Regions from separate parts of the Bacillus sp. VA13 genome, predicted to be linked through region 3. Evidence: riboswitches for the same ligand, from Rfam matches in the RefSeq annotation. Region 3 holds a riboswitch; each other region holds the start of a gene.

Evidence for each region. A riboswitch is a leader RNA that binds a small molecule or an ion and turns the genes downstream of it on or off. The one in region 3 is predicted to bind thiamine pyrophosphate.
Region 1: it holds a riboswitch for thiamine pyrophosphate, as region 3 does, so the genes downstream of both, AC0C66_RS00390 (acetylornithine deacetylase) here and thiC (phosphomethylpyrimidine synthase ThiC) in region 3, are expected to answer to the same signal.
Region 2: it holds a riboswitch for thiamine pyrophosphate, as region 3 does, so the genes downstream of both, thiU (HMP/thiamine ABC transporter substrate-binding protein ThiU) here and thiC (phosphomethylpyrimidine synthase ThiC) in region 3, are expected to answer to the same signal.

What each region holds. Positions count from the first base shown of each region.
Region 1 covers NZ_JBVQPP010000001.1:71,582-77,261, forward strand. The annotation lists gene spoIIGA (sigma-E processing peptidase SpoIIGA) at 1-304, shown strand, start outside; gene sigE (RNA polymerase sporulation sigma factor SigE) at 367-1,086, shown strand; gene sigG (RNA polymerase sporulation sigma factor SigG) at 1,226-2,008, shown strand; gene AC0C66_RS00385 (ABC transporter ATP-binding protein) at 2,159-2,953, shown strand; TPP riboswitch at 2,966-3,067, shown strand; gene AC0C66_RS00390 (acetylornithine deacetylase) at 3,155-4,435, shown strand; gene AC0C66_RS00395 (YlmC/YmxH family sporulation protein) at 4,518-4,763, shown strand; gene pgeF (peptidoglycan editing factor PgeF) at 4,925-5,680, shown strand, end outside.
Region 2 covers NZ_JBVQPP010000003.1:189,444-195,123, forward strand. The annotation lists gene AC0C66_RS12840 (PepSY domain-containing protein) at 1-175, opposite strand, end outside; gene AC0C66_RS12845 (PepSY domain-containing protein) at 267-947, opposite strand; gene ykoH (two-component system sensor histidine kinase YkoH) at 944-2,308, opposite strand; gene ykoG (two-component system response regulator YkoG) at 2,312-2,998, opposite strand; TPP riboswitch at 3,100-3,211, shown strand; gene thiU (HMP/thiamine ABC transporter substrate-binding protein ThiU) at 3,307-3,909, shown strand; gene AC0C66_RS12865 (ECF transporter S component) at 3,911-4,510, shown strand; gene AC0C66_RS12870 (ABC transporter ATP-binding protein) at 4,497-5,680, shown strand, end outside.
Region 3 covers NZ_JBVQPP010000003.1:627,026-632,705, forward strand. The annotation lists gene thiC (phosphomethylpyrimidine synthase ThiC) at 59-1,831, opposite strand; TPP riboswitch at 1,963-2,070, opposite strand; gene AC0C66_RS15160 (Type 1 glutamine amidotransferase-like domain-containing protein) at 2,139-2,831, opposite strand; gene AC0C66_RS15165 (spore coat protein) at 2,989-3,207, shown strand; gene AC0C66_RS15170 (hypothetical protein) at 3,260-3,463, opposite strand; gene spo0M (sporulation control protein Spo0M) at 3,603-4,379, shown strand; tRNA gene AC0C66_RS15180 (tRNA-Leu) at 4,472-4,553, opposite strand; tRNA gene AC0C66_RS15185 (tRNA-Leu) at 4,834-4,922, opposite strand; tRNA gene AC0C66_RS15190 (tRNA-Cys) at 4,930-5,000, opposite strand; tRNA gene AC0C66_RS15195 (tRNA-Gly) at 5,006-5,080, opposite strand; tRNA gene AC0C66_RS15200 (tRNA-Gln) at 5,129-5,200, opposite strand; tRNA gene AC0C66_RS15205 (tRNA-His) at 5,210-5,285, opposite strand; tRNA gene AC0C66_RS15210 (tRNA-Trp) at 5,310-5,383, opposite strand; tRNA gene AC0C66_RS15215 (tRNA-Tyr) at 5,389-5,473, opposite strand; tRNA gene AC0C66_RS15220 (tRNA-Thr) at 5,496-5,568, opposite strand; tRNA gene AC0C66_RS15225 (tRNA-Phe) at 5,574-5,649, opposite strand; tRNA gene AC0C66_RS15230 (tRNA-Asp) at 5,662-5,680, opposite strand, start outside.

The DNA.
Region 1 (5,680 bases), on a different contig from region 3:
CGGAGCAGCCGAAACGATGATCATTCGAAACACAGATCCATTGGAAGCCACCCAACAGCTCGATGATTCGTTTCGCTTTTTAGATAAACTGAGGCTGATTCCATATAGGGGAGTAGGTCAGCAAAATCAATTTTTACTATGCGTTAAACCGGATCACGTAACGATTATAACAAAAGAAGAAATGGTTTCTGCGGATAAATGCTTAATCGGCATCAGCACAACAAAGCTATCGGCAGATGGAGAGTTTGACGCAATTATTCATCCGAAAATGCTTTCGGGCAAGGCCATCAAACACGTTTCATAATGTTCGCAAATGTCCGTTACTAATCATACTCAAACGACGTGACATTTAGAAGGGAGAGGAAGATGAAAAAACTGAAATTGCGATTGACGCACCTCTGGTATAAGCTGCTGATGAAACTTGGGCTGAAAAGTGATGAAGTCTATTACATAGGCGGGAGTGAAGCTCTGCCGCCTCCATTATCTAAAGATGAGGAGCAGGTTCTGTTAATGAAGCTCCCAAACGGCGATCAGGCGGCTCGCGCCATTTTGATTGAACGCAATTTGCGCCTGGTCGTCTATATCGCCCGTAAATTTGAAAATACGGGAATTAATATAGAGGATTTAATCAGCATCGGTACCATCGGATTAATCAAAGCTGTGAATACGTTCAATCCAGAAAAGAAAATCAAGCTGGCGACCTATGCCTCCCGCTGTATAGAAAACGAAATCCTGATGTATTTAAGGAGAAACAACAAAATCCGTTCAGAGGTTTCCTTTGATGAGCCGCTTAATATTGATTGGGACGGCAATGAGCTTTTGCTTTCTGATGTGCTCGGCACTGACGATGACATCATCACAAAAGACATAGAAGCTAACGTAGATAAAAAGCTTTTGAAAAAAGCGCTTGAACAGCTCAATGAGAGGGAAAAACAAATCATGGAACTACGTTTTGGCCTTGTCGGCGAGGAGGAAAAGACCCAAAAGGATGTAGCGGATATGATGGGGATTTCCCAGTCCTATATTTCTCGTCTTGAGAAACGAATCATTAAAAGATTGCGAAAAGAATTCAACAAAATGGTGTAAAAAAATTTTTACGGGTAATCCCTTGATTCTACAAGGATTTCCCAATTATGACTATTTTTCGGTCTGAACGCAGTGCATATTTTTCCCACCCAAGGAGATACTTAACGTTGTACAGCAGCTCCTGTAGGGAGGGAAAAAAGTGTCGAGAAATAAAGTCGAAATCTGCGGGGTGGATACCTCCAAATTACCAGTACTCAAGAATGAAGAGATGAGAAAGCTGTTTAGGCAGCTGCAGGATGAAGGCGATGATTCAGCAAGAGAAAAGCTTGTAAACGGGAACTTGCGTCTTGTCTTAAGTGTCATTCAAAGATTTAATAACAGAGGAGAGTATGTTGATGACTTATTTCAGGTCGGCTGCATCGGACTAATGAAATCCATTGATAATTTTGACCTAAGCCACAATGTTAAGTTTTCAACATACGCTGTACCTATGATTATCGGAGAGATCCGCAGGTATTTACGCGATAATAACCCGATCCGTGTCTCAAGATCACTCCGGGATATCGCTTATAAGGCACTTCAGGTAAGAGAGCGGTTAATCAGTGAGACAAGCAAGGAGCCGACTGCAGAAGACATCGCAAAAGTTCTTGAAGTACCGCATGAGGAAATCGTATTTGCGCTTGATGCCATCCAGGATCCGGTTTCTCTATTTGAACCGATCTATAACGACGGCGGAGACCCGATTTATGTGATGGATCAAATCAGTGATGAACGCAATAAAGATTCACAATGGATTGAAGAGCTGGCTTTAAAAGAGGGCATGAGAAGGCTGAATGATAGGGAAAAAATGATTTTGAGAAAGCGATTCTTCCAAGGGAAAACTCAAATGGAAGTAGCCGAGGAAATCGGGATTTCCCAAGCGCAGGTGTCCAGACTTGAAAAAGCGGCTATCAAACAAATGAATAAGAATATTCATCAATAATGAAAGAAAAGCCTTTAAAACGATTTTGTTTTAAAGGCTTTTCTATTGATTGCGGGCGGTTTACGTTTTGGAAAAAATAAGGTATCCTAGTTCGTGCAAAGTTTTATGAAAATTTAAATAATTATAAAGGCAGTAAAGAGGAGGACCACGATGATTTTGCAGCTTGACAATGTCTCACTAAAACGGAATGGAAAATGGATACTGAGAGATATTCATTGGAAGGTGGAAGAAAAGGAAAATTGGGTGCTTTACGGACTGAATGGCGCTGGAAAGACAGCGCTGTTAAATATGCTTTGCTCTTATTATTTTCCAACATCGGGCGAGATGCAGGTGCTTGGCCATGAATTTGGTAAAACGGAGCTTGGGGAGAAACTTAGACGGAAAATTGGCCTCGTCTCAGCGGCTCTTCAGCAAAAATTTTATCCGGCAGATTCGGCATTTGAAATTGCTTTGAGCGGAGCTTACGCTTCGATTGGATTATATGAAACACCAAGTGCAGAAATCAGGGAAAAAGCGATTGGTTTGTTAGAGGACTTGGGAGCAATTGAATATGCCGACCGCCGCTATGAAACCCTTTCTCAAGGAGAAAAACAAAGAGCCTTGATTGCAAGAGCGCTAATGGCTGATCCGGAGCTGCTGATACTGGACGAACCGGTCACAGGACTGGATTTTATTGCCCGGGAAAAGCTGTTAGACACGATTACATACATTGCAAATAAAGAAAATGCGCCATCGATCCTTTACGTGACTCATCATGCGGAAGAAATTTTGCCGATCTTTGACAAAGCCCTTTTGTTAAAACAGGGAGAGGTCTTTAAATCGGGAGAAATAAAGGAAATGCTTACTGATCAAATACTTTCCGCTTTTTTTGATACGCCAATCCATGTATTATGGAATCAGGATCGGCCGTTTTTAACAAGAGCCGAGCCGATAACGAATGCCTGACAAACACATATCGATTCATCCTAGGGGTGCTTTGCGAAGCTGAGAGAGACTTTGTCTTAACCCTTTTGACCTGATCTGGATCATGCCAGCGGAGGGAAGCGGTGAAAAAACGGAGTACATAGGACTCTGTTTGTTTTTATTAAGCCGTTTCATTACATTTGAAACGGCTTTTTTGATTTTAAAGAATAGGAGCGGATCACATTGAATCAACAAATAGACTCTCTGTTAACAAAGGTGGAAGATCAAAAGGAGGAGCTTATTCAGCTAGCAAAAACGCTGATGTCCTATAAAACACCTGCTCCGCCTGCAAGAAATACCGACGGCATTCAGTCCTGGATTGCTGGGTTTTTAAATGAAATGGGATTCTCGATCGATAAATGGGACGTGTACCCAGGAGATCCCAATGTTGTAGGTCTACTAAAGGGAACAGATTCAGCAGATTATCATAGCTTGATCATCAATGGCCATGTAGATGTGGCAGAGGCAAAAGAGGATGAGGAGTGGGAGCATGATCCGTTTCATCCAATTGAAAAAAACGGTCTCTTAATCGGGAGAGGTGCTTCTGATATGAAAGGCGGAATGGCGTGTGTGCTGTTTGCGGTGAAATTGATTCGTGAAGCCGACATTGAACTTCCCGGTGATTTGATTCTGCAATCGGTTATCGGGGAGGAAGTCGGAGAAGCCGGCACGCTTGAATGCTGCAAGAGGGGCTATCATGCTGATTTTGCAGTTGTCGCGGATACGAGCGATATGCATATTCAAGGTCAAGGCGGTGTCATTACAGGCTGGATTGAAATCAAAAGCAGTCAAACGTTTCATGATGGGACGAGGCGGAATATGATTCATGCAGGCGGAGGAACATTCGGAGCAAGCGCAATTGAAAAAATGGCAAAAATAATTGCGGGGCTCGGTGAACTGGAGCGTCACTGGTCTATCATGAAACGTTATCCCGGTTTTAAACCAGGCACAAATACGATTAACCCGGCTGTCATAGAAGGCGGCAGACATGCGGCTTTTATAGCTGACGAGTGCCGGCTGTGGATCACAGTCCATTTTTATCCGAATGAAACCCATGAACAAGTGGCAGCGGAAATAGAAGATTACATTAACCGGCTGAGTGACAGTGATATTTGGCTTAGGGAAAACCGCCCTGTCTTCAAGTGGGGAGGCTCATCTATGATTGAAGACAGAGGAGAAATTTTTCCGGCACTGGAAGTTGACCCTGGCCACCCAGGCGTCTCAGCGCTTACAGCGTCTCATCAGAAAGTAAAACGGGAGCGTCCGGTTATTGACGTTTCTCAATCTGTTACAGACGGAGGATGGCTGTATAATGCCGGCATTTCAAGCGTGATTTACGGACCTGGAGATCTTCACAATGCACACTCCGTGAACGAGGAGGTATCGATTGAGCAGCTGGTAGATTATACGAAAATTATGCTCAATTTTATCATCGGCTGGTGCAGCTGTAAAAAAGAACAGTGACCATGAAAATTTTTTCTTGCTGACAAGGTTCAGCCCGCCCGTTCATATACTTGAAAAAAGGACGGAAAAAGGACGTGATGGAATGATCAGCATTTCAGAATTTCAGGTGAAGGATGTCGTCAATGTCTCAAACGGAAAAAAGCTGGGGAGCATTGGTGATATAGATATCAATGTGACCACTGGCAAAATTCAGGCGATCATACTAGGAGGAAATGGGAAAGTTCTCGGATTTTTTGGAAAAGAAGAGGAATTGGTCATTCCATGGCGAAATATAGTAAAAATCGGGGAAGATGTAATCTTGGTCCGATTAAATGAACCGCATGCATAACCTGCTCGTCTGCCGCGGATTGGCAAATGCCGGAAGTCTGGATTCTTCCGGCACATTTCATTTAGAAATATGCAAATCGGCGCTCAACGAATGCAGAAAGATGTGGTAAAATAAGTGGGAAATTCCGCTTTTTTAAATGTTTGTCGAAAGGTTGGATCATCATGAATACATATCACCCATTCAGTCTTACCACACCCTCGACACTCATGATACAAGACTGGACACAAACGAATCAAAACAACAGAGAAGTCATTGCCGGATTTACTACGAAAAACGGCGGTGTCAGCCAAAAGCCTTTTGAATCGTTAAATACAGGATTGCACGTTCATGACAAAGATGCAGATGTAGTTAAAAATCGTGAATATATTGCCGATATGTTTAATATTGATTTGCAGTCTTGGGTATTTGCTGATCAGACACATGATAATCGCGTTCAGAAAGTGACGCAGAGGGATAGGGGAAAAGGCGCCCGTGAGTATCACACAGCTCTAAAAGCAACGGACGGGCTCTATACAAATGAAAAGAATGTGTTTTTGGCATTATGCTTTGCTGATTGTGTGCCTCTTTTCTTTTATGATCCGGTTAAATCGCTTGTCGGGGTCGCCCATGCCGGGTGGAAAGGCACTGTCAAACAGATTGGCAGAGAAATGGTGAAGCAATGGACCGAGCAGGAAGGTTCAAATCTCTCAGATATTTATGCTGTTATAGGACCGTCTATCAGCGGAGCATGCTATACAGTAGACGACCGTGTCATGGATGCTGTCCGGGCATTGCCAGTTTCAGCAGAACGTGCCGTAAATCAGACGGCACAGGCACAATATCAGCTTGACCTGAAAGAGCTGAACCGCCTTATATTGATCGACAGCGGTTTGGCAAATGAACAGATTTCTGTCAGTGGTTTATGCACGGAAAGTGAG
Region 2 (5,680 bases), 440 kb from region 3:
CTGTTCCGTCAACAACCGTTTTGGCTATTGATTTCGCTTCCTGTTCAGTGAGTCCAGTCTTTGAAGAAGCAGGCTGTGTGTTTTCATTGTTTTCTTTTGCAAACGCGTTGTAGCTGAATCCGCCAGCCGCTAAACACCCTGCTAAAAGACCAACCATCCATCTTTTCTTAAGCATATGTGATTCCTCCTTTGTTTTGTATGAGTACAGTTTACACACTCAACATGAAAGGAAAACGAGAGAAAGATGAGAATTTGATGAGAAACCGTCAGTCTTCATACACAATGTTTGCAACCTTTCCCGTGTAGGCATTTATTTTCACAGTCGCTTCTTTATCATCCGGAAGATCAACATCCACTTCAAAGATGAGAGTGCCCTCACTTTTTTCGAGATCTGCGTCATCCGCTGTCCCGCCCGTTTCTCGCTCAGCAATTGTTTTGGCTTCTTTTTTCGTAATCGGTGTTTTTGGTTGATCTTCACCGATGATTCGATCGGCAGACACGACTGCTTTTGCCTGCATGTCTACCTTCACTTCGTATGTTTCTCCATCTTCTTTTTGAATGGTATATGTGGCAACACGATTCTGTTGGGTTTGTTTTTTGACGGTTCCCGGCACCCGCTCAAGCGCGAGATGCTCGGCTTCGTTTTCTGTCATGGCAGATGGATTCAACGCTTTTACTCTGTTCATCGAAAGAATGTCAGCCGATTTTGCGTCAGCTTTTATAAAATAAGTTCCCTTTGGATTTTCAAGGGTCATATCATATGTTTTTTTATCCTTTGATTGTGTTACTTTCGTGACCTCACCTTCATAAGAGGCTTCGACTTTTTTTACGACAGCCTCCTTTGACAGTACATCCTCATGGGTTTGCCGAATGATGAGAAACGCACAGATGATGACGGCTAAAACCGCTGCTGCCGCAGCAGATGCTACTTTGATTGTTTTGTTCATCGGCCTCCCCCATTCTGTTCTCTGAAATGTATGGTGACAGCTGTTCCTTGTCCCGGCTTGCTTTTGACAGACAGCTCAATGCCGTGTTCATCGGCGATTTGCTTGGCAATGGAAAGGCCTAAACCCGTCCCGCCTGTTTTTCTGTTTCGTGCCTCATCCGCCCGGTAGAACCGTTCGAACAGGTGCGGGATATGCTCCTCAGGTATTCCGATGCCTTCATCTCTCACAGACAGAAACGGCCGTCCATTCCTCGTTCCGGCTGATATCACAATGGCTTTTTCACTATACTTTATGGCATTATCAAGCAAAATGGTCAGCAGCTGCTTGATCCGTTCTTCATCAGCTGTTACAAGCAGGCTCTCCTTATCTGTTTCAAGCAAAATGTCACGCTGATAGGCGGGCTGGAGCGTTTGCATGACGGCGCGCGATACTTTAACCAGATCGATTGTTTTCAGGTCAAGCTCAAATTCTTTATGGCTTTTGGCCAGCGCCAGAAGCTGTTTGGTCAATTTTTTCATATGCACCGCTTCTGAGTGAATGGCTTCTATCGATTCCTCAAGCACTTCCGGCTTTTTTGCCCCCCACCGCTTCATCAGGCTGCTGTAGCTTTCTATAATCGTGAGCGGAGTTTTCAATTCATGTGAAGCATCTTGAACGAACTGCTGCTGTTTATCGTAATGCTCTTTCAGCATCATCGCCATCTCATTAAATGTCAGCCCCATCTGATATAACTCGTCGTGCGACTGTCCTTCCAAGGAAATCGTTTTGAATGCTTTCTCCCGCTGTATGTCTTTCATCGTCATCATTAATCGTCTGATCGGATTGATGATATGGCGGGCCAGCAAGCTGCCGGCAAAAAAAGAAGCGATACAAACAGCAGCACTTGCAGCGATTAAAATGATTTTCAGCAGAAACAGACTTTCTTCTGTGTTCTCCAGCCTTTCAACCAGCTGAAGAGATACCACTTGCCCATCGGTCCAAATAACCGGAACAGCAGCTTCAGCAAACAGTTTGCCGTCATGTTTCCTTACATCTGCCGTTTCCCCGCTGTGAAAAGAGAGTGGAAAATCTTTATACCCTTTTTCTTTTGTCATGGTCATGACGGCTTTTTGGTCACCATTCACTACACGAACCATGCCGTTTGCTGGAAGATAGGCCTGCAGCATGTCCTGCAAAGCCACTCCTTCTGTTTCAGCAGCATGCAGCGCTTCAGCAATGTTATCCGTCTCATCTGCAAGCCGGGCCGCATCCTTTGAGGTCAGCGCGGACGAAAAAATGAGATAGACTGCGGTATGGACCAAAATTAATAAAATCAACAGCGATATTGATGTGTACAGATGAATCTTGGTCTTCAGCTTCATCGTTTACCCCTTAATGGTATAGCCGACCCCGCGAACGGTATGTATCAGCTGTTTTTCGTAAGGATAGTCCAGTTTTTTTCTAATGTATCTGATGTAGACGTCCACGACATTTGTATCACCGATATAATCAAATCCCCATACCGAGTTTAGAATCTGCTCCCGTGTCAGCACTTGCTGCGGATGCTTCAGCATATACACGAGCAAATCAAATTCCCGGGGCGTTAATTCCACCTCTTTGTCTCCGCGTCTCACTTCACGGGTTTTTTCGTTCACCCGCAAGTCGTCATATGTAAGAAAGGTGCAGATATCTTCTGTTTTTGTTCCATTTTGGCGCAGCGCCGCCCTGATTCTCGCAAGCAATTCCTCGATTTCAAACGGCTTGGTGACATAATCATTCGCACCGATGTCCAGCCCTGTTACCTTATCAGGGATACTGTCGCGTGCCGTTAATAAAATGACCGGTGTCTGCTGATCCGTTTTTCTCAAGCGGCGCAGCACTTCCAGGCCGCTAAGTCCCGGAAGCATGACATCAAGAAGCACTAATGAATACCCGCCTTCCGCGGCCGCATTCAGTCCTTCTGTGCCATCGTGTTTAATAGTGACGCTATATCCTTCATATTCCAATTCAAGCTGGAGCACCCTGGCAATTTTCTCTTCATCTTCCACAATTAACATGTGCCCTTTTTCCAAATTTGATCATCCTCTCCTGTCCCTATATGAAAAAAATGATTTCATTGTTTACAAAATGAGTCTTATCATCTATTATGATGTCAAAATAAAAAATTGTATACGGAAAGCACTAGGGGTGCTGTTTTGGCTGAGATAAAGCGCGTAAACACGCGCTTTGATCCCTTATGACCCGATCTGGATAATACCAGCGTGGGGAAGTGCAGGTTGACCGAATGGTGTATTTTTTGTGCGCTTAATCGATCTATGACTGCATATTCCCTTAGGATATGCAGTTTTTTATTTTACCAAAAAAACAGGAGGTCGGAGAAATGGATCATATTTGTGGTACAAGCAGAATTGCCGGGTTTCGGTTCTCTTTATACCCGATGACGGATGATTTTATCGGTGTGATCAAGTCTGCGCTAAAAAAAACAGACACATCTAAAGTTTGGACGAAAACCGACCATATCAGCACAGTTCTGCGCGGGTCGATTGATCATGTATTCGACGCTGCCAAAGCCATTTATCTTTATGCGGCGAACAGCGAAAAACACATCGTCATGAACGGCACGTTTTCCATCGGATGCCCGGGCGATACACAGGGAGATACATATCTTTCCGCGAACGATAAGCGTGTCAATGAAGATGCTGTCCGAAGCCTAAACGCGGAAGCGCCGTGCCAATTTGCGCTTTATCCGATGAATGAGCCGGATTATATGGGCTTGATCATGGAAGCTGTCGATATTGCGAAAGCAGAAGGCACCTTCGTACAAGGTGTCCATTATGCGAGCGAGCTTGACGGGGATGCGCATGACGTGTTCAGAACACTGGAGGCCGTTTTCCGCATGGCTGAACAGCAAACAAACCACGTAACCATGACTGTGAATCTCTCGGCTAACAGTCCATCAAGAAAAAACAGAAAGCAGGGATAAAATGAAAAGCTGGAAAGTAAAAGAAATTGTCATCATGTCCGTTATCAGTATCGTTTTTGCCGTTGTTTATTTATTATTCACGCATTTCGGAAACGTACTTGCAGGTATGTTCGGGCCAATCGCCTATGAACCGATTTACGGCATTTGGTTTATCGTTTCTGTCATCGCCGCGTACATTATTCGAAAACCGGGTGCGGCGCTAGTTTCTGAAATCATTGCCGCTCTCGTAGAATGCTTGCTGGGAAATCCGTCTGGCCCGATGGTCATCGTCATCGGCATTGTACAAGGTCTCGGGGCTGAGGCTGTATTTCTCGCGACACGCTGGAAAGTATACTCTCTGCCTGTACTTCTGCTGGCAGGAATGGGATCTTCAGTAGCCAGCTTTATCTACGATCTCTTTGTTTCTGGCTATGCAGCCTATTCACCAGGTTATCTTCTTATCATGCTTGTCATCCGTCTGATTTCCGGCGCGTTGCTTGCGGGGCTGCTCGGAAAAGCGATCAGTGACTCTCTCGCTTATACGGGTGTGTTAAACGGAATGGCACTCGGAAAGGAACTGAAAAAGAAACGGAAGCAGGCATCAGAACATGCAAGCCTTTGATGACTTCCTGACGGTTGACCAGCTCAGCTTCTCTTATGAAGAAGACGAGAAACCGGTATTTCAAAACATTTCGTTTGAGCTTCAAAAAGGAGAATGCGCTTTATTGTTAGGGCCGAGCGGGTGCGGAAAAAGCTCGCTCGCCCTTTGTTTAAACGGTCTTTACCCGGAGGCTTGCGACGGCATACAGTCCGGACATGTATTTTTATTTCAAAAGCCGGTCACTGGTGCTGAAACCTCCGAAACAATTGCTCAGCATGCCGGGGTCGTCTTTCAGGACCCGGATCAGCAGTTTTGCATGCTGACGGTGGAGGACGAAATCGCTTTTGGGCTAGAAAATCTGCAGGTTCCGAAAGAAGAGATGGCGGAGAAGATTGATGCCGTATTAGAAAAATTATGCATTACCCATTTAAAAGAAAAAACAATATCTGCACTGTCAGGAGGACAAAAACAAAAAGTGGCTCTCGCCTGTATTTTGGCGATGGAGCCTGAGCTTATTATGTTAGATGAGCCAACTTCTTTATTAGATCCATATTCAGCTCGGGAATTCGTTCACATGATGAAAGATCTTCAGCAAGAAAAAGGCTTCAGCCTCCTCGTCATTGAGCACCAGCTTGAAGAATGGACGCCTTGGATTGAGAGAACGATTGTACTGGACAAATCAGGGAAAAAAGCGCTCGATGGCCGGACGAAAGATCTATTTCAGCACGAAGCGGAAAGCCTAAAGGAGTTGGGCATCGCGATTCCAAAAGTGTGTGGCCTGCAGGAAAAACTCAGTATGCCGTTTACTTTATCAAAAGAAACGCTTTTCAAAGAACCCTTTGCCGGGCATGCCGAAAAGAAGGAAGCTCCTTCTGGGAAGAGTGTGCTGGAAATCAGCGGCCTTTCGTTCGCAAGAGGACAGCAGACGATTTTCAAAAACATCAGCTTTTCATTGCGCGAAGGCTCTTTGACGGCGCTTGTCGGCCCGAACGGCACTGGAAAATCAACACTTTTATCCGTCCTCGCCCGTCTGATGAAGCCGAAAAACGGCAAGATTCTTCTATATGATAAGCCGCTGCAATCGTATAAAGAAACTGAACTGCGAAAACGAATGGGATTTGTTTTTCAAAACCCGGAGCATCAGTTCGTCGCCGGCACAGTATATGACGAGCTGCTGTTCGGCCAGAAAGT
Region 3 (5,680 bases):
AATGCTGGTAATATTTATTAGCTATATTAAAACGTATTCCATTTCGCCTGTCAATCTATTATTTATACAGCTTGCTGCCTTGATTCACAAATTCTTCAGCTTTTTCTTTCATTCCCTCTTGAATGGCATCCCATTCACTAAGCTTTTTATCCTTCGCATAATCCCGAATATCCTGAGAAATTCTCATGCTGCAAAACTTCGGCCCGCACATTGAACAAAAGTGAGCGGTTTTTGCTCCTTCTGCCGGCAGTGTTTCATCATGATATTCAAGCGCTCTTTCTGGATCAAGAGATAAATTAAACTGGTCTCGCCAACGGAATTCAAAGCGGGCTTTCGATAACGCATCATCCCGTATTTGCGCTCCGGGATGCCCTTTTGCAAGATCTGCTGCGTGCGCAGCAATTTTATATGTAATGACCCCTTCACGAACATCATCACGGTTTGGCAGCCCCAAATGCTCCTTCGGCGTTACATAACAAAGCATTGCTGTCCCATACCAGCCGATCATCGCCGCTCCGATCGCTGAAGTAATATGGTCATAGCCCGGCGCAATATCTGTCGTCAGCGGCCCCAATGTGTAAAAAGGCGCTTCTTTGCAAATGTCCATTTGTTTATCGACGTTCTCTTTGATTTTATGCATCGGCACATGCCCCGGTCCCTCAATCATCACCTGAACATCATGCTTCCAGGCAATTTGCGTCAGTTCTCCGAGGGTCTCTAATTCAGCAAATTGCGCTTCGTCATTGGCATCAGCGATTGATCCGGGGCGAAGCCCGTCCCCAAGAGAAAAAGCAATATCATACGTTTTCATGATTTCACAGATTTCTTCAAAATGAGTATACAAAAAGCTTTCCTGATGATGGGCCAGACACCACTGTGCCATAATCGCTCCCCCGCGTGACACGATTCCTGTTGTCCGTTTGGCGGTTAGCGGGACATACCGCAACAAAACACCCGCGTGAATCGTAAAATAATCCACTCCCTGCTCTGCCTGCTCGATCAGCGTATCACGGTAAATCTCCCACGTTAAATGCTCCGCTACGCCGTTTACTTTTTCAAGCGCCTGATAAATCGGAACAGTTCCCACAGGCACAGGGCAATTGCGAATAATCCATTCACGCGTCGTATGAATATCTTTACCGGTAGATAGATCCATCATCGTATCCGCTCCCCAGCGGATGGCCCACGTCATTTTTTCCACTTCTTCTTCAATTGATGACGTAACCGCTGAATTCCCGATATTCGCATTAATCTTCACATGGAAATTCCGGCCAATAATCATCGGTTCACTTTCAGGGTGATTAATATTTGAAGGAATGATCGCCCGGCCGCTTGCTACCTCATCTCTGACAAATTCGGGAGATACATGCTCGCGAATGGCGATAAACTCCATCTCAGGTGTAATGATCCCCTTTTTAGCATAATGCATTTGGGTGACATTTTGACCCGCTTTCGCCCGCAGCGGTTTCCGCTTTAGTTCTGGGTAGCTTATGTTTGGGATTGCCTTTTTATAACCGTTATCTTCTGGTTTTATAGTCCGTCCTTCATATTCTTCCACATCGTTACGCTCTGTGATCCATTTTTGGCGGAGCGGCTTTAATCCTTCTTGAATATTAATGGTCACATCAGGGTCCGTATACGGTCCGCTTGTATCATAGACACGCACAGGCGCGTTTTCCTCTTCGCCGAACGATCCTGTCGTCGGACTTAAGGCGATTTCCCTCATCGGCACTTGGATGTCCGAGGAAGAACCCTCCACGTATATTTTCTTACTCCCCGAAAAACTCGACATAATGGAAATGTTGGCTTGCTGCACTGAATCGTTTTGCATCATTGATCCTTCCCCTCTCTCGTTTGAAAGGACAAAATCAAGCCCATAACCAGCACAAAAAACCGGATTCAAGTGAATGAACCCGGTTACAGTCAGAAAGAAACATATTATTGCCCAGCACGACAATAATAAAAACAATTCCTCTACTTCCCCACGCTGGTACGAACCAGATCAGGTCCAAAGGGTTAAGAAGCTTACCTTCTCTCTCAGCCCGAAAACGGGCACCCCCAGTAACTATTGATTTCGGACTCATCTTAACATAAAACCAATCGAAAAAAAAGAGGAATATAGAAAATATTCAGCTAATTCAACCCAAATATTTGGCCCGCAGCGGGATTTCAGAAATCTCATGTTCACCCCTCATCACCCGATATGCCTTTGCACCCGGTCTTGAACTCACAGTCTGAAACAGCTGATCATTTATGAAATGGAGAGCCGCTCCATCGTCCGCCGCATAGCCATCGCACAAGAATTCGTTAGATATCAACTGATGGTATATCGGCCTCCGGTTCTTTTCACCGTCATAATGAGGACAAAAGCTCCCTTGCAAAAAACCTAAACTTTTCATACTTGTCAGCGGTCCTGCCGAATCTGTCACTCCTTCTTCAAACCAGCAGATCGCACCGGCACTTAATCCAGCTAAAATCACCCCGTTCTTCCATGCCTCTCTGAGAATAAGATCCAGCCCCCATTCCTTCCACAGCACAAGCATATTCCGCGTATTTCCCCCGCCAACATAAATCACGTCCTTTTCCATAACAAAAGAAATGAAGTCTGTTGTCGGCGGCTTAAATAAGGATAAATGAGACGGCACACAATCCAGTGTTTGAAAAGCATGATAAAACCGCTGAATATAGTTTTGGGAATCACCGCTCGCCGTCGGCAAAAAACAAATGCGAGGCGACTTCCGTCCCGATTGATTGATGATATATTGATCGAGGGACAAATTTTCCGGTTCCATCGAAAAACCCCCGCCGCCCATCGCAATAATCTGTTTCATCATCCCACTCCCCGAAAAAATTTGTTAATCATTATAGCATTTTGTATAAATCCATGAAACAAGGCTAAATACTTCTCAATAGGAAGATCTAAAAGATAAAACCCACTAACAGGCGGTGAAGGCATTGAACGATTTTTCAACCCCAATCATACCTATAATGATTCTTGATTGCTTAACGACAATACAAATCATCATTAAAAAGTACACTGTCGCAATAACGGAAACTGCAAACCCCGACCTCCGAACAGCGTTGCATGATCAATTAGATGCAGCTGTTCATCTGCATGGGGAACTATCTGAACTTCTGATGGAAAAAGGCTGGCTCCTGAGTAAGCCATTTCAAATCGATTTGCTTTTATCTTGCAGAGAACTGTAACAAAGTCACAAAAAAAGACGGAATCTCATCTTTCAGATCCCGTCTCTCCCTTTTATTGCTCCACTCTTCTTAAAGCCTCGTTTACCGTTTCTTTTATAAACGCGTCTTCACCGCTTAATCGGTCTAAACTGAGATCACCGTTTCTAAGCCTTTCGGAAATATTGTTTATATCCTCCTCTACCGTGATTTGCAGCTCACCAGCCAAAAACATTCTGTGTAATTCATCAGCAACCATACTTTCTTTATCCATTTCAATCCGCTCCTTTGCTTTCAATAGTATTCTTAGTCTGTCCCTAGGCCGGACGAATAATAGGTAAAAAGTATGAATCAAATGAATCTTTTTTCTTCCTTCTTACGTATATCTGTTGAGAAAAAGAAAAAGGGGAAGATCTAACATGTCATTTTTTAAGAAGCTCGCAGCAAGTGCCGGTATCGGTGCTGCAAAAGTAGATACAATTTTAGAGAAAGACGCATATTATCCAGGAGAAGAAGTACGGGGAACTGTCCATGTCAAAGGCGGGAAAATCGCTCAGGACATCCGCTATATTGATTTACAGCTTAACACACGGTACGTCATTGTAAAAGACGATGAAGAACACCGGAAATACGCTACAATTCATTCTTTTCAGGTCACTGGTTCATTCACCATTCAGCCTGGAGAAGAGCAGCAATTTCCGTTCTCATTCACCCTCCCTCTTGATACACCGATTACTGTAGGGAAAGTAGAGGTCGCCGTAGTGACAGACCTTGATATACAAGGCGGTATCGATAAATCCGACCAAGACCGCATTTTCGTTGAAGCGCACCCTTGGATTGAAAGTGTGCTGGAAGCAATCGAAAACCTAGGTTTCCGTCTTAACGAAGCAGACTGCGAACAAGCGCCCTACTTCCAACGCCGCCTTCCGTTCGTTCAAGAATTTGAGTTCATTCCGACATCAGGCTACTATCGTCAGATGCTTGAGGAATTAGAGCTTATTTTCCTTTTAGACGAAAATGGTTTAGAAATCATTTTCGAAGTCGACCGCAGGGCAAGAGGCCTGCGAGGATGGCTGGAAGAGATGTATAATGACGGAGAACAGCTTGTACGCGTCCGTTTCAGCCAATCAGAGCTTGAAGATGCAGAAGAGCTTAAAGAGGTACTAGAAGAGATCATAGACCAATACGCTGAGTGAATGATAAAAGGAGCCTCAATTAAGATAGGCTCCTTTTCTTTGATAAAAAATAAAAACCCGTTTCTGTATAAGAAACAGGTTTTTTTCAAGTATACCGGTGGTCGGGGTCGAACCGACACTCCAGAAGGAACACGATTTTGAGTCGTGCGCGTCTGCCAATTCCGCCACACCGGCAAGTTTTACGTCGTATCTAACCGACGAATATAAATATATCATGGATCTTACAAAGTGTCAACGTATTTCAAAAAAGTTTTTTTGGAAATATAAAATAAAAAAGGATTAAGAGACTTAACTAAACATAATAACTCAAGCAGCTTTATGATCATGTATCGGAACGTAACTTAGCTGCATAAATCAAAACAATAAAAAAATGATCTACACAAGTAGATCATTAATATGATTAGTTATAATGATAAAACACAAACACCAATTCAACTTACCATGTAAGTAAAATTGGTGCCGAGGGCCGGACTTGAACCGGCACGGTAGTCACCTACCGCAGGATTTTAAGTCCTGTGTGTCTGCCAATTCCACCACCCCGGCAAAAGAAAGGCGACACCCGGATTCGAACCGGGGATAAAGGTTTTGCAGACCTCTGCCTTACCACTTGGCTATGCCGCCGTAATTGGAGCGGAAGACGGGATTCGAACCCGCGACCCCCACCTTGGCAAGGTGGTGTTCTACCACTGAACTACTTCCGCATCTTAAGGGACTTCATACATCATATGCAATTAATATAAAAAGTGAGACTGGGCTAGCTGGATTCGAACCAACGCATGACGGAGTCAAAGTCCGTTGCCTTACCGCTTGGCTATAGCCCAATGATAATATGGGGCGATTGATGGGAATCGAACCCACGAGTGCCAGAGCCACAATCTGGTGCGTTAACCACTTCGCCACAACCGCCATAATCTCAAGATGTCATAAATTTGGCAGGGGCAGTAGGAATCGAACCCACACCGGAGGTTTTGGAGACCTCTGTTCTACCGTTAAACTATGCCCCTATAAATGGTGGAGGGGGGCAGATTCGAACTGCCGAACCCTGAGGGAGCGGATTTACAGTCCGCCGCGTTTAGCCACTTCGCTACCCCTCCACATTAAGTTTTGAAAAAACAGTGCCGGCAAGAGGACTTGAACCCCCAACCTACTGATTACAAGTCAGTTGCTCTACCAATTGAGCTACACCGGCATAGGTGGTGGCTCGGGACGGAATCGAACCGCCGACACACGGATTTTCAGTCCGTTGCTCTACCAACTGAGCTACCGAGCCTTGTTATTTAAATGGCGGTCCGGACGGGACT